DNA from 2 places in the Streptomyces sp. NPDC088097 genome. Region 1 is predicted to be linked to the other one. Evidence: riboswitches for the same ligand, from Rfam matches in the RefSeq annotation. Region 1 holds a riboswitch; the other holds the start of a gene.

What was found. A riboswitch is a leader RNA that binds a small molecule or an ion and turns the genes downstream of it on or off. The one in region 1 is predicted to bind cyclic di-AMP.
Region 2: another riboswitch for cyclic di-AMP. It lies ahead of ACIOD1_RS16870 (M23 family metallopeptidase); the one in region 1 lies ahead of ACIOD1_RS14210 (LysM peptidoglycan-binding domain-containing M23 family metallopeptidase).

The regions. Positions count from the first base shown of each region.
Region 1 covers NZ_JBIUTJ010000004.1:25,330-30,685, forward strand. Annotated here, with positions in the region: gene ACIOD1_RS14205 (SGNH/GDSL hydrolase family protein) at 22-807, opposite strand; gene ACIOD1_RS14210 (LysM peptidoglycan-binding domain-containing M23 family metallopeptidase) at 971-1,990, opposite strand; cyclic di-AMP (ydaO/yuaA leader) riboswitch at 1,995-2,174, opposite strand; gene ACIOD1_RS14215 (tyrosine-protein phosphatase) at 2,497-3,315, shown strand; gene ACIOD1_RS14220 (aspartate aminotransferase family protein) at 3,387-4,790, opposite strand; gene hpnH (adenosyl-hopene transferase HpnH) at 4,787-5,356, opposite strand, start outside.
Region 2 covers NZ_JBIUTJ010000004.1:668,467-673,822, reverse strand. Annotated here, with positions in the region: gene ACIOD1_RS16880 (M16 family metallopeptidase) at 1-463, shown strand, start outside; gene ACIOD1_RS16875 (pitrilysin family protein) at 484-1,851, shown strand; cyclic di-AMP (ydaO/yuaA leader) riboswitch at 2,100-2,259, shown strand; gene ACIOD1_RS16870 (M23 family metallopeptidase) at 2,272-3,081, shown strand; partial or broken gene ACIOD1_RS16865 (GntR family transcriptional regulator) at 3,267-3,988, shown strand; gene ACIOD1_RS16860 (HPr family phosphocarrier protein) at 4,431-4,712, opposite strand; gene ACIOD1_RS16855 (GNAT family N-acetyltransferase) at 4,922-5,356, shown strand, end outside.

The DNA.
Region 1 (5,356 bases):
CGCCGGGCCGACGGGGTCGGCCTACAGCGGGAGGAGGTCCGGACGCTTGGCTTCCACGTGGTCTCCGGAGGACTCCCCGCGCAGGCGGCGCCCGATCCAGGGGACGAGGTACTCGCGGGCCCACTGGATGTTGTCCCGGGTGACGTCCACCGATCCGCGCGGCGGCGTGGGCGGCCAGGGCTGGTCGGGGTCGGCCGGGACCGCGTAGCCGAGGACCTGCGCGGCGCGCAGGGCGACGCGGGTGTGCCCCTCGGGCGAGAGGTGGAGGCGGTCGCCGTCCCAGGCACGGCGGTCCTGGACCGACTTCAGCGACCAGAGGTCGAGCACCGGGCAGTCGTAGCGGTCGGCGATGGCGCGCACGTGGGCGTTGTACGTGGCGATCTTGCCCCGCAGGTGCTTGAGGACCGGCACGCCCCGGGTGTCGAAGCCGGTGGTGATCAGGACGAGGCCCACGGAGCCCGTGAGGTCGGCCACCGCCGCCTCGAACCGGTCCGCCGCGTCGTCGGGGTCGCTGCCGGGCCGGATGATGTCGTTGCCGCCCGCACAGAAGCTGACCAGGTCGGGGGCCAGCTCCTTGGCCCGGGGGACCTGCTCGGCCACGACCTGGTCGAGGAGCCTGCCGCGCACCGCGAGGTTCGCGTACCTGAAGTCGTGTTCGTCACGCCGGTCGGCCAAGAGCACGGCGAGCCGGTCCGCCCAGCCGACGAAGGAGCCCCCGGGTCCCGGGTCCCCCACTCCTTCGGTGAAGCTGTCCCCGATCGCCGCGTACGAGCCGATGGTCTTGAGTGTCGTCGTCGTCGCTGCCACGAGAGCCCATCCTTCACTCCCGTGAGCAACCTACGCCAACGTAATGAGGGGTTGACGGACCGTGATCTATACCACGCGCGGGATAAGGAATAAGTACACGTGAGGCCGGGACCCCCCTCGGGCCCCGACCTCACGTGCTCACCCGCTCGCGCGGAGGGTGATCTCAGATGCTGACGCCCTTGGAGCGGAGGTAGGCGAGCGGGTCGATGTCCGAGCCGTAGGACGGACCCGTGCGGATCTCGAAGTGCACGTGGGGGCCGGTCACGTTGCCCGTGGCGCCGGAGAGGCCGATCCGCTGGCCGGCGGTGACGGTCTGGCCCACCGAGACGGACAGCGAGGAGAAGTGGCCGTACTGGGAGTACTTGCCGTCGGCGTGCCGGATGACGACCTCGTTGCCGTAGGCGCCGCCCCAGCCGGCGGACACGACGGTGCCGGCGCCGACCGCCTTGACGGGGGTGCCGGTGCTCGCGATGAAGTCGACGCCGGTGTGGTAACCGGAGGACCACATGCTGCCGTTCTGGTGGTACGGGGTGGAGGTGCCCCCATCGACGGGAGCGACGAAACCGGAGCCGGTCGAGGGCGTCGTGGACCCCGAGGAGTCGGCGGCGGTCGCCGGCTTGGCCTGCTTCGCTGGCTTGGCCGGCTTCGCCGGGGCGGCCCGCTCGACGGGAGCGGCGGGGGCCTCGTCCGCGCCCGTACCCGAGTCCGCGCCCTCGTCGGAGGTGTCCTCGCGGCCGGATCCGGTCGCGCTCGAAGGCTCCGCGTCGCCGGAGCCGGACGGGGCGGCCGTGCCCGGTCCGCCGAGGGTGAGCTTCAGGCCCGGGTGGATGAGGGAGGGGTCGGTCCCGACGGCCTCGCGGTTGTCCTCGTAGAGCCGCTCCCAGCCGCCGTCGAGGTGGCGCTCCGCGGCGATCTTCGAGAGGTAGTCGCCGGAGACGACCACGTACGAGGTCGGGGCGGACCCGGTCCGGGCGGGAGCCGACGCGGGGGCGGCGGCCTGGAGCGCGGCGGGCACCTGCGGGGCCTGGGCCGGCAGGGCGGTGGTCGCGGCCGGGGCGGCGGCGTGGGCGCCGGCGGCGCCCATCAGCGGCAGCGCGAGGGCGGCGCCACCGGTGCCGGCCACGGCGAACCCGCGGGATATGGAACGGGACTTCGGACGGCGGTGCTTACCCTTCGGGGGCATGGCGAATTCCTCTCCGTCGCCTACGAGGTGAGCTGTCGGGTTCGGACTGGAGATGTCCGGCCGTGCCCGTGGGCCACGACTGGGTCCATGAGTACGGCTTCACCCCGAGCCGTTCCGGAGAAAGATCCGAAAACGGCGGCTTACCTGGTTCCCCCGCTCCTGCCGCGCGCGTCGAGTCGGGTGCGGTTGCCGGGCGGCGGCAGGATTAGGCGGTCCACCCGGATCGATCGCGAAGGTAATCGAGCCGGGCCGCACACAACAAGCCACGAATTCCCTGACGCGATAACAGGCGTGAGGGCTCGACCGAATTCCGGTTACCCTCCGTCCGTTCCGAACCGTCAAACAGCGCCCCGACAAGGGAATTCGAATCGCGTGATCAGGCACGCACGGTCACCGTATGATCTGGCTCACGGAGCCCGGCGCGATCTCAGCACCTCATATGGCAAGTTGGAAGCAATCTGTCCAATTCGGACACACAGCACGCTCGACGACGCGGAGGAGTACTCGTGACCCAGCAGATACCCCAGCCCCATCCGGCCGCACCCGAACCCGGGGTGGCGTTGTCCGGAGTGCGCAATTTCCGCGATGTGGGCGGTTTGCCCACCATTGACGGGCGCAGGGTCAGGCCGGGCGTGCTGTTCCGAAGCGGACATCTCGCTCATGCCACCGAAAACGACGCGGAGTTCCTCGCGTCCCTGGGGCTCCACACCATCTTCGACTTCCGCAACACCGCCGACCACTCCCTGGAGGGGCGGGACGTCGAACTGCCGGGCGTGCTCAACGTCAACATCCCGCTGTCGGATCCCGCCGACGGCCGCGAGTTCTGGAAGATGGTCCGCGACGGGGAACTCGACCAGCTCCGCTCCGCCCTCGGCGAGGGCCGGGCCGCCGCCCGGATGGCGAACTCCTACCGCGTGATCGTCCGCACCCGCACCGCCGAGCACGGCCGGGTGGTGCGCGCCCTGGCGGAGCACAGCGTGCCGGCGCTCATGCACTGCGCCGCGGGCAAGGACCGGGCCGGGCTGTCGATCGCCGTGACCCTGCTCGCGCTGGGCGTCGAGCGCGAGGCGGTCGTCGCCGACTACGTGCTGTCCAACGTCCCGCACAACCGCTACCTGGTGCGCCGGGGCTCCGACTCCGCCGCGCCCCGCTCCCCCGAGGTGACGGAGCTGCTCGCGCCGCTCTTCGACGCCCGCGCCGAGTACCTCCTCGCGGCGTTCGAGGCCATCGCGGAGGACTGGGGCACGGTGGACCGTTACCTCGCCGAGGGCCTCGGACTCGCGCCCGAGACCCTGGACCGGCTGCGGGAGCGGCTGCTCGACTGAGGTCCGGGAGGGGACGGGGTGCGCGCACCCCGTCCCCCCCGCGCCTCTTCCTCCCGCGCCCCGGTGGGCCGTCAGCGCTGTGCGACGGCCTGCTTGACGAGCGTCCGGCCGAAGTCCCACATCAGGCCGCCCCCGGCGTGCGCCTCGTCCATGACCTCGCGGAAGGCGCCGACGAACCGGTCGACGTCGCCCTCGTCCACGATCAGCGGCGGGATGAGCTTGATGACCTCCAGGTGGTCCCCCGAGACCTGGGTGAGGATCCGGTGCTTGTGCAGCAACGGCACCACCACCATCTGCGCGAAGAGCCCCTTGCGGGCCGCCTGGAGCATGGCCCAGCGACCGCGCAGGCCGAGCGAGGAGGGCCGGCCGAACTCGATGCCGATCATCAGTCCGCGTCCGCGCACCTCGTGCAGCATCTCGTACTCGTCCACGAGCGCGGCGAGCCGGCCGCGCAGGAGGTCTCCGGTGGCGCGCGCCCGCGCCACCAGCCCCTCGTCCTCCATGACGCCGAGGACGGCCAGTCCGGCGGCCATCGCCTGGGCGTTGGAGCCGAAGCTGGCGGAGTGCACGAGCACCCGGTCCATGGACGAGTAGACCTTTTGGAAGATCCAGTCCTTGCCCAGGGTGGCCCCGACGGGCACGTACCCGCCGGACAGGGCCTTGGCCACGCACACCAGGTCCGGCTCCACGCCGGCCTCGTGCTGGTAGGCGTAGAAGTCGCCGGTGCGGCCGAGGCCGGTCTGCACCTCGTCGGCGATCAGGAGCGCCTTGTGCCGGTGCAGGAGGTCCTGGGCGGCGCGCAGGTACCCGGGCGGCGCGGCGATGACCCCCTTGCCCTGGATCGGCTCGACGATCAGGGCGGCCACGTCGCCGTGCGCCAGCTCGCGCTCCAGGGCCGCGAGGTCGCCGAGGGGGACGCGCGTGTCGGGCAGCAGGGGGGCGAAGCCGTCCCGGAATCCGGCCTCCCCGTTGACCGACAGGGAGCCGGTGGTGAGCCCGTGGAAGGCGTGGTCGCAGTAGAGGATCCTGGGCCGCCCGGTGGCGTACCGGGCGAACTTCAGGGCCGTCTCCACGGCTTCGGTGCCGCTGTTGCCGAAGAAGACCCGGTCCAGGTGCGGGCTGTACGAGAGGAGCTTCTCGGCCAGCAGCCCGGGCAGCGGCTGGCAGTCGAAGCGGAGCAGGTCGGCGAGCTCGGCGTCGAGCACGTCGTGCAGGGCCCGGCGCACCACGGGGTGGTGGCGGCCCAGGCCCATCACCCCGAAGCCGGCGAGCATGTCGAGGTGGTCGTTGCCCTCGGCGTCCCAGAAGTGGGCCCCCTCGGCCCGCACGTAGACCTTGTCGAAGCCGATCGTGCGCAGCATCCGGGGCAGCTGGTGGTTGAGGTGGCGGGCGTGCAGCTCGTAGCGCTCGCCACCGCGCTCGGCGAGCAGGGCTCCGAGGTCGAAGCCCTTGCCCCCCGCCGGTGGCGCTGTCATGCCGATGAGTCCCGGTTCGACGCGAGGGTCTCCCGGACCGCGCGCAGGGACTCCTTGAGGGAGCCCATGGTGGCGAGGACGGCCGTCGGCTCGTAGCCGCAGTGCGCCATGCAGTTCGCGCAGCGCGGGTCCTTGCCCCGGCCGTACTTGTCCCAGTCGGTGTCGTTGATGAGCTCCCGGTAGGTGGGGACGTAGCCGTCGCTCATCAGGTAGCAGGGGCGCTGCCAGCCGAAGAGGGAGTAATTCGGAATGGCCCAGGCGGTGCAGGGGAAATCCGCTTTCCCTTCGAGGAAATCGAGGAAGAGCGGGGAGTGGTTGAGGCGCCAGCGTCGCCGGTTGCCGCCCGCGAAGGCCTTCTTGAAGAGTTCCCGGGTCTGTTCGACCCCCAGGAAGTGTTCCTGGTCGGGGGCCTTCTCGTAGGCATAGGCGGGAGAGATCATCATTTCGTCGACCTTGAGGTCGTCATTGAGGTAGTTGAGGACCTCGATGATGGTCTGCGGGGTGTCGGTGTTGAAGAAGGTGGAGTTGGTGGTGACGCGGAATCCGCGCTCCTTCGCCTCCTTGAT
Region 2 (5,356 bases), 640 kb from region 1:
CGACCAGAGCGCCGTGGCGGCCGGATTCGGCATGCTGCGCCTGGCCGGCGCGCCCTCGCTGGGCTGGCTGGACGTCAAGACCTCCAGCGGCGTCGAGGTCCCCGCCATCGAGGCCGCCGTCGACGAGGAACTCGCCCGGTTCGCCGCCGAGGGCCCCACCGCCGAGGAGATGGAGCGCGCGCAGGCCCAGCTGGAACGCGAATGGCTGGACCGCCTCAGCACCGTCGCCGGCCGCGCCGACGAACTGTGCCGCTTCGCGGTCCTGTTCGGCGACCCGCAGCTGGCGCTGACGGCCGTCGGGCGCGTCCTGGACGTCACCGCCGAGGAGGTGCAGGCCGTGGCCGCGGCCCGACTGCGCCCTGACAACCGCGCGGTCCTGGTGTACGAACCGGTCGCTGCCGAAGACACGGACACGGACTCCGACGAGACCGGATCCGACGAGAACGAAGGGGCGGAGCAGTGAGCGACACCGCAGCCGTCACGATGACCTTCCACCCGCGCCCCGAGGCCGGCGAGCCCCAGCCGTGGGCGTTCCCCGCCCCCGAGCGCGGCACGCTGTCCAACGGCCTGACCCTGCTGCGCTGCCACCGCCCCGGCCAACAGGTCGTCGCCGTGGAGATCAACCTCGCGGCCCCGCTGGACGCCGAGCCGCAGGGCCTCGACGGGGTGGCGACCATCATGGCCCGCGCCCTGTCGGAGGGCACCGACAAGCACTCCGCCGAGGAGTTCGCCGCCGAGCTGGAGCGCTGCGGCGCCACCCTCGACGCGCACGCCGACCACCCCGGTCTGCGGGTCTCCCTGGAGGTGCCGGCCTCCCGCCTGCACAAGGCGCTCGGACTGCTCGCCGAGGCGCTGCGCGCGCCCGCCTTCGCGGACAACGAGGTCGACCGCCTGGTCCGCAACCGGCTCGACGAGATCCCGCACGAGCTGGCCAACCCGCAGCGCCGCGCCGCCAAGCAGCTCTCCAAGGAGCTGTTCCCGGCGACCCTGCGCATGTCCCGCCCGCGCCAGGGCACCGAGGAGACGGTCGCGCGGATCGACGCGGCGGCCGTACGCGCCTTCTACACGGCCCACGTGCGCCCCGCCACCTCCACCGCGGTGGTCGTCGGCGACCTGACCGGCATCGATCTGGACGCCGTGCTGGCGGACACCCTCGGCACCTGGACCGGCGACACCGCCGCGCCGCTCCCGGTCCCGCCGGTGACGGCCGACGACACGGGCCGCGTGGTCATCGTGGACCGGCCCGGGGCGGTGCAGACCCAGCTGCTCATCGGCCGGATCGGACCGGACCGGCACGACATCGTCTGGGCCCCGCAGGTGCTCGGCACCTACTGCCTCGGCGGGACCCTCACCTCCCGCCTGGACAAGGTGCTGCGCGAGGAGAAGGGCTACACCTACGGGGTACGCGCCTTCGGCCAGGTGCTGCGCTCCACCGCCGACGGCAAGGGCGCCTCGATGCTCGCCATCAGCGGCTCCGTGGACACCCCCAACACCGGTCCGGCGCTGGACGACCTCTGGAAGGTGCTGCGCACCCTCGCCCAGGGCGGACTGACCGACGCCGAACGGGACGTGGCGGTGCAGAACCTGGTGGGCGTGGCCCCGCTCAAGTTCGAGACGGCCGCCTCCGTCGCCGGCACCCTCGCCGACCAGGTGGAGCAGGAGCTGCCGGACGACTACCAGGCGCGGTTGTACGCGCGCCTCGCGGAAACCGGTACGGCCGAGGCCACTTCGGCGGTCGTGAGCGCTTTCCCGGTGGACCGACTGGTCACCGTCCTGGTGGGCGACGCCGCCCTGATCGAGGAGCCCGTACGGGCCCTCGGGATCGGCGAGGTCACCGTCGTCACCAACTGACGTCGGGGGGAAGGAGTCCCGACCGGGCTCCGACCGCGGCTCCACCGCCGACCCCTAACACCGGGCTCTGACAAGGGGTTCCGGCGGATTCACCGCCGGAACCCCTTTTTGTCCGCTTTACTGCGGAGGTTGCGCGTATGCGGTGTGGCGTACGCAACAAAATAGCTCGTCTGTTTGGTGATCGACTGGCGGTCCGCCTAGCGTCGCTCTTGCTGTCCGTCAGTTGTGCCCGCCGCACCCGCGGCACCGGACAGCGATCGCCGAGTCCCCGTCAGGCGCGAGCCTGGGGAGCCGGGGACCCACATGCGTCCCTGGGGTGAATCGGACCGCCTCGCAAGAGGGGGCCCGTAGGAGACCTTCCTGCTCCGAACCCGTCAGCTAACCCGGTAGGCGAGAGGGAAGGAAAGGATCAGCCCCTTCATGGCGTTTGGCAGTCGTACCGCAGCTCCCGGCAAGCACCGTGGTTCCAGCCGTTTGAGCCGTAAGACCGCCGGCTACGCCGGCATAGCCGCCCTCGCCACCACGGGCGTGGTCGCCACCATCGCGGCCCCGGCCTTCGCGGCCGACAACAACGGTCACTCCGCCGAGGACACCGGCCAGAACTCGATCGTCGTGGCCGACGGCCTCCAGGCCGACCTCCAGGACCAGGTCGACTCCCAGCAGCGCGCCGCTGAGGCGATCGCGGTCCAGGCCCAGGCCGAGGCCGACGCCAAGCAGCGGGCCGCCGAGGCCAAGCGCACCGCCGAGGCCGCCGAGGCCAAGGCGAAGTCCGAGCGCGATGCCGCCGAGCGCGCCGCCCGCGACGAGGAGCGCAAGCGCCTCAACGCCTACGTCGCCCCGATCACGGGCTCGTACGTCAGCACGAACTACGGCGCCGGTGGTGGCATGTGGGCCTCCGGCAGCCACACCGGCATCGACTTCCACGCCGACTCCGGCACCACGGTCCACGCCGTGGGCGCGGGCACGATCGTCGAGGCCGGCTGGGGTGGCGCGTACGGCAACAACGTCGTCATCCGCCACAACGACGGCACCTACACCCAGTACGGACACATGTCCTCGCTGAGCGTCTCCGTCGGCCAGACCGTCGGCGCCGGCGAGCAGATCGGCCTGTCCGGCAACACCGGCAACTCCAGCGGTGCCCACCTGCACTTCGAGGCCCGCTCCGGCGCCACGTACGGCACCGACATCAACCCGCTGGCGTACCTGCGCAGCCACGGCGTCGACGTCTGATCCGCACGCACATCGACGAAGAAGACCCCGGCTCTCCGAGCCGGGGTCTTCTTCGTTTCCCGCACGTGCGGAATGTTTCGTAATTCAGGCCGTCCTCGGAAATTATCGTGTGTTGCAATAGAGTCGCAGCACGGTCACGATCCCGGCGATGACGCCGGCCGTCGAAATCAAGCGGAGGTCCGGCCTTGCGAATTCCTGCGCACGCGGTATGCACAGCGATCCGCGACGACATCGTTTCCGGGTTCTTCGGCCCCGGAGGCCGGCTCACCGAGGAGGTGCTCGCCCGCCGGTACGGAGTCTCGCGCGTCCCGGTCCGCGAGGCGCTGCGCACGCTGGAGTCCGAGGGGTTCGTCACGACCCGGCGGCACGCGGGCGCCTGTGTGGCCGAACCGAGCGCCCAGGAGGCCGCCGACCTACTGGAACTGAGGATGCTGCTGGAGCCCCTCGCCGCCGCCCGCGCCGCCCACCGGCGCGGCGAGGCCCACCTGAAGGTGCTGCGCGGACTGGTCAGGCTGGGCCAGGAGCGGGCCCGGAGGGGGCAGGGGGAGGATCTGAGGGCCCTGGGGGGCTGGTTCCACGAGACCCTGGCCCAGGCCTCCGACAGTCCCGGGCTGATCGCCCTGCTGACCCAGACCCGGCACAAGATCGCGTGGATGTACCTGGTGGACGCGCCGGCGCGGCCGATGGACTCCTGGACGGAGTACGGGGCGATCGTGGACGCGGTGGCGCGCGGCGACGCGGAGCGGGCCAGGGCGCTGGCCGCGCAGCACGCGGAGCGGGCCACCGGGGCCTACCGGCTCCGGCCGCGGCCCCCGGCGCCGGTCGAGGCGGCGAGCGAGTCGCGTGCCCCGGTGCCTCGGTGAGGAGTTCGCAACCTGCCGTAAACACGGCGGGAGGTCCGCATTAACACGGCCCGTATACAAAAGGATCCGGGTGGTATTCGCGCATGATTTCGGGCGATGCCGGGCGCCATTGTGATGGCTTGTGATGGCGCCATGCGGCCCGAATTCTCGTAGCCGAGGCATTCCGGGAATCCAGACTGCCTACCCGGACATTCGTCTGCCCGGAACCAGGATATTTATCTCCCCGGAATTCGCCCTGCCGGAATTGCGCCGCCTTCACCGGAGGCGGGGTCGCCTGCGCGCGGCCCCGATCGACCGGCCCCGGCGACATCGATCGACGGGCCCCGGCGACATCGACCGACCGGTCCCGGCAACGACCGACCGGTCCCGGCATGGACCGACCGGTCCCGGCAACCCGACCGGTGCCGGCAACGACGAAGCCGCGGCCCCGTGGTGACGGCGGCCGCGGCTTCGGCGGTCTGTCGGTGGTGAACCGGACCCGAAGGGTCAGACGGTCTCGGGGAGCTCTTCGAGACCCTCGGCGACCAGCTTCGCGAGGCGGTCCAGCGCGGCGTCCGCGCCCTCGGCCTCGGAGGCCAGGACGATCTCCTCGCCGCCCTGGGCGCCCAGGCCCAGGACCGCCAGCATCGACGCGGCGTTGACGGGGTCGCCGCCCGCCTTCGCGATGGTCACCGGGACGCCGGAAGCGGTCGTCGCGCGGACGAAGATCGAGGCGGGACGAGCGTGCAGGCCCTCGGCCCACCCGACGTTGACGCGGCGCTCTGCCATGGTGATGCCCTTCAGGTTCTTACGGTTGTCTAGACCAGTCTCTCACGGCGTCCGGAATGCCAGGACCGACTTTCGGCCCGATCGTGCCGCCGTTCGACCCTCCCCAGCTTGCCTTGGTTTGCCCCCGGTCCCCGCATTCGCCGCGCGCGCGGCGAGGAGGCCGCCGTGGCACTCGCACACAGGGTCGGATCGCCCCTTAGGGTGGCCCCATGACCTCGGCGTCGGACCCTTCGTACCCAGCCCACTGGGAGGCGGACGTCGTGCTGCGCGACGGCGGCACGGCCCGGATCCGTCCCATCACCACCGCCGACGCGGACCGCCTGGTCAGCTTCTACGCGCAGGTCTCGGACGAGTCGAAGTACTACCGGTTCTTCGCCCCCCACCCCCGTCTCTCGGACCGCGACGTCCACCGCTTCACCCACCACGACTACGTGGACCGGGTCGGTCTCGCCGCGACCATCGGCGGGGAGTTCATCGCCACCGTCCGCTTCGACCGCATCGGCCCCAACGGCCGGCCCGCCTCGGCCCCGGCCGACGAGGCCGAGGTGGCCTTCCTCGTCCAGGACGCCCACCAGGGCCGCGGGGTGGCCTCGGCCCTCCTCGAACACATCGGCGCGGTGGCCCGCGAGCGGGGCATCCGCCGG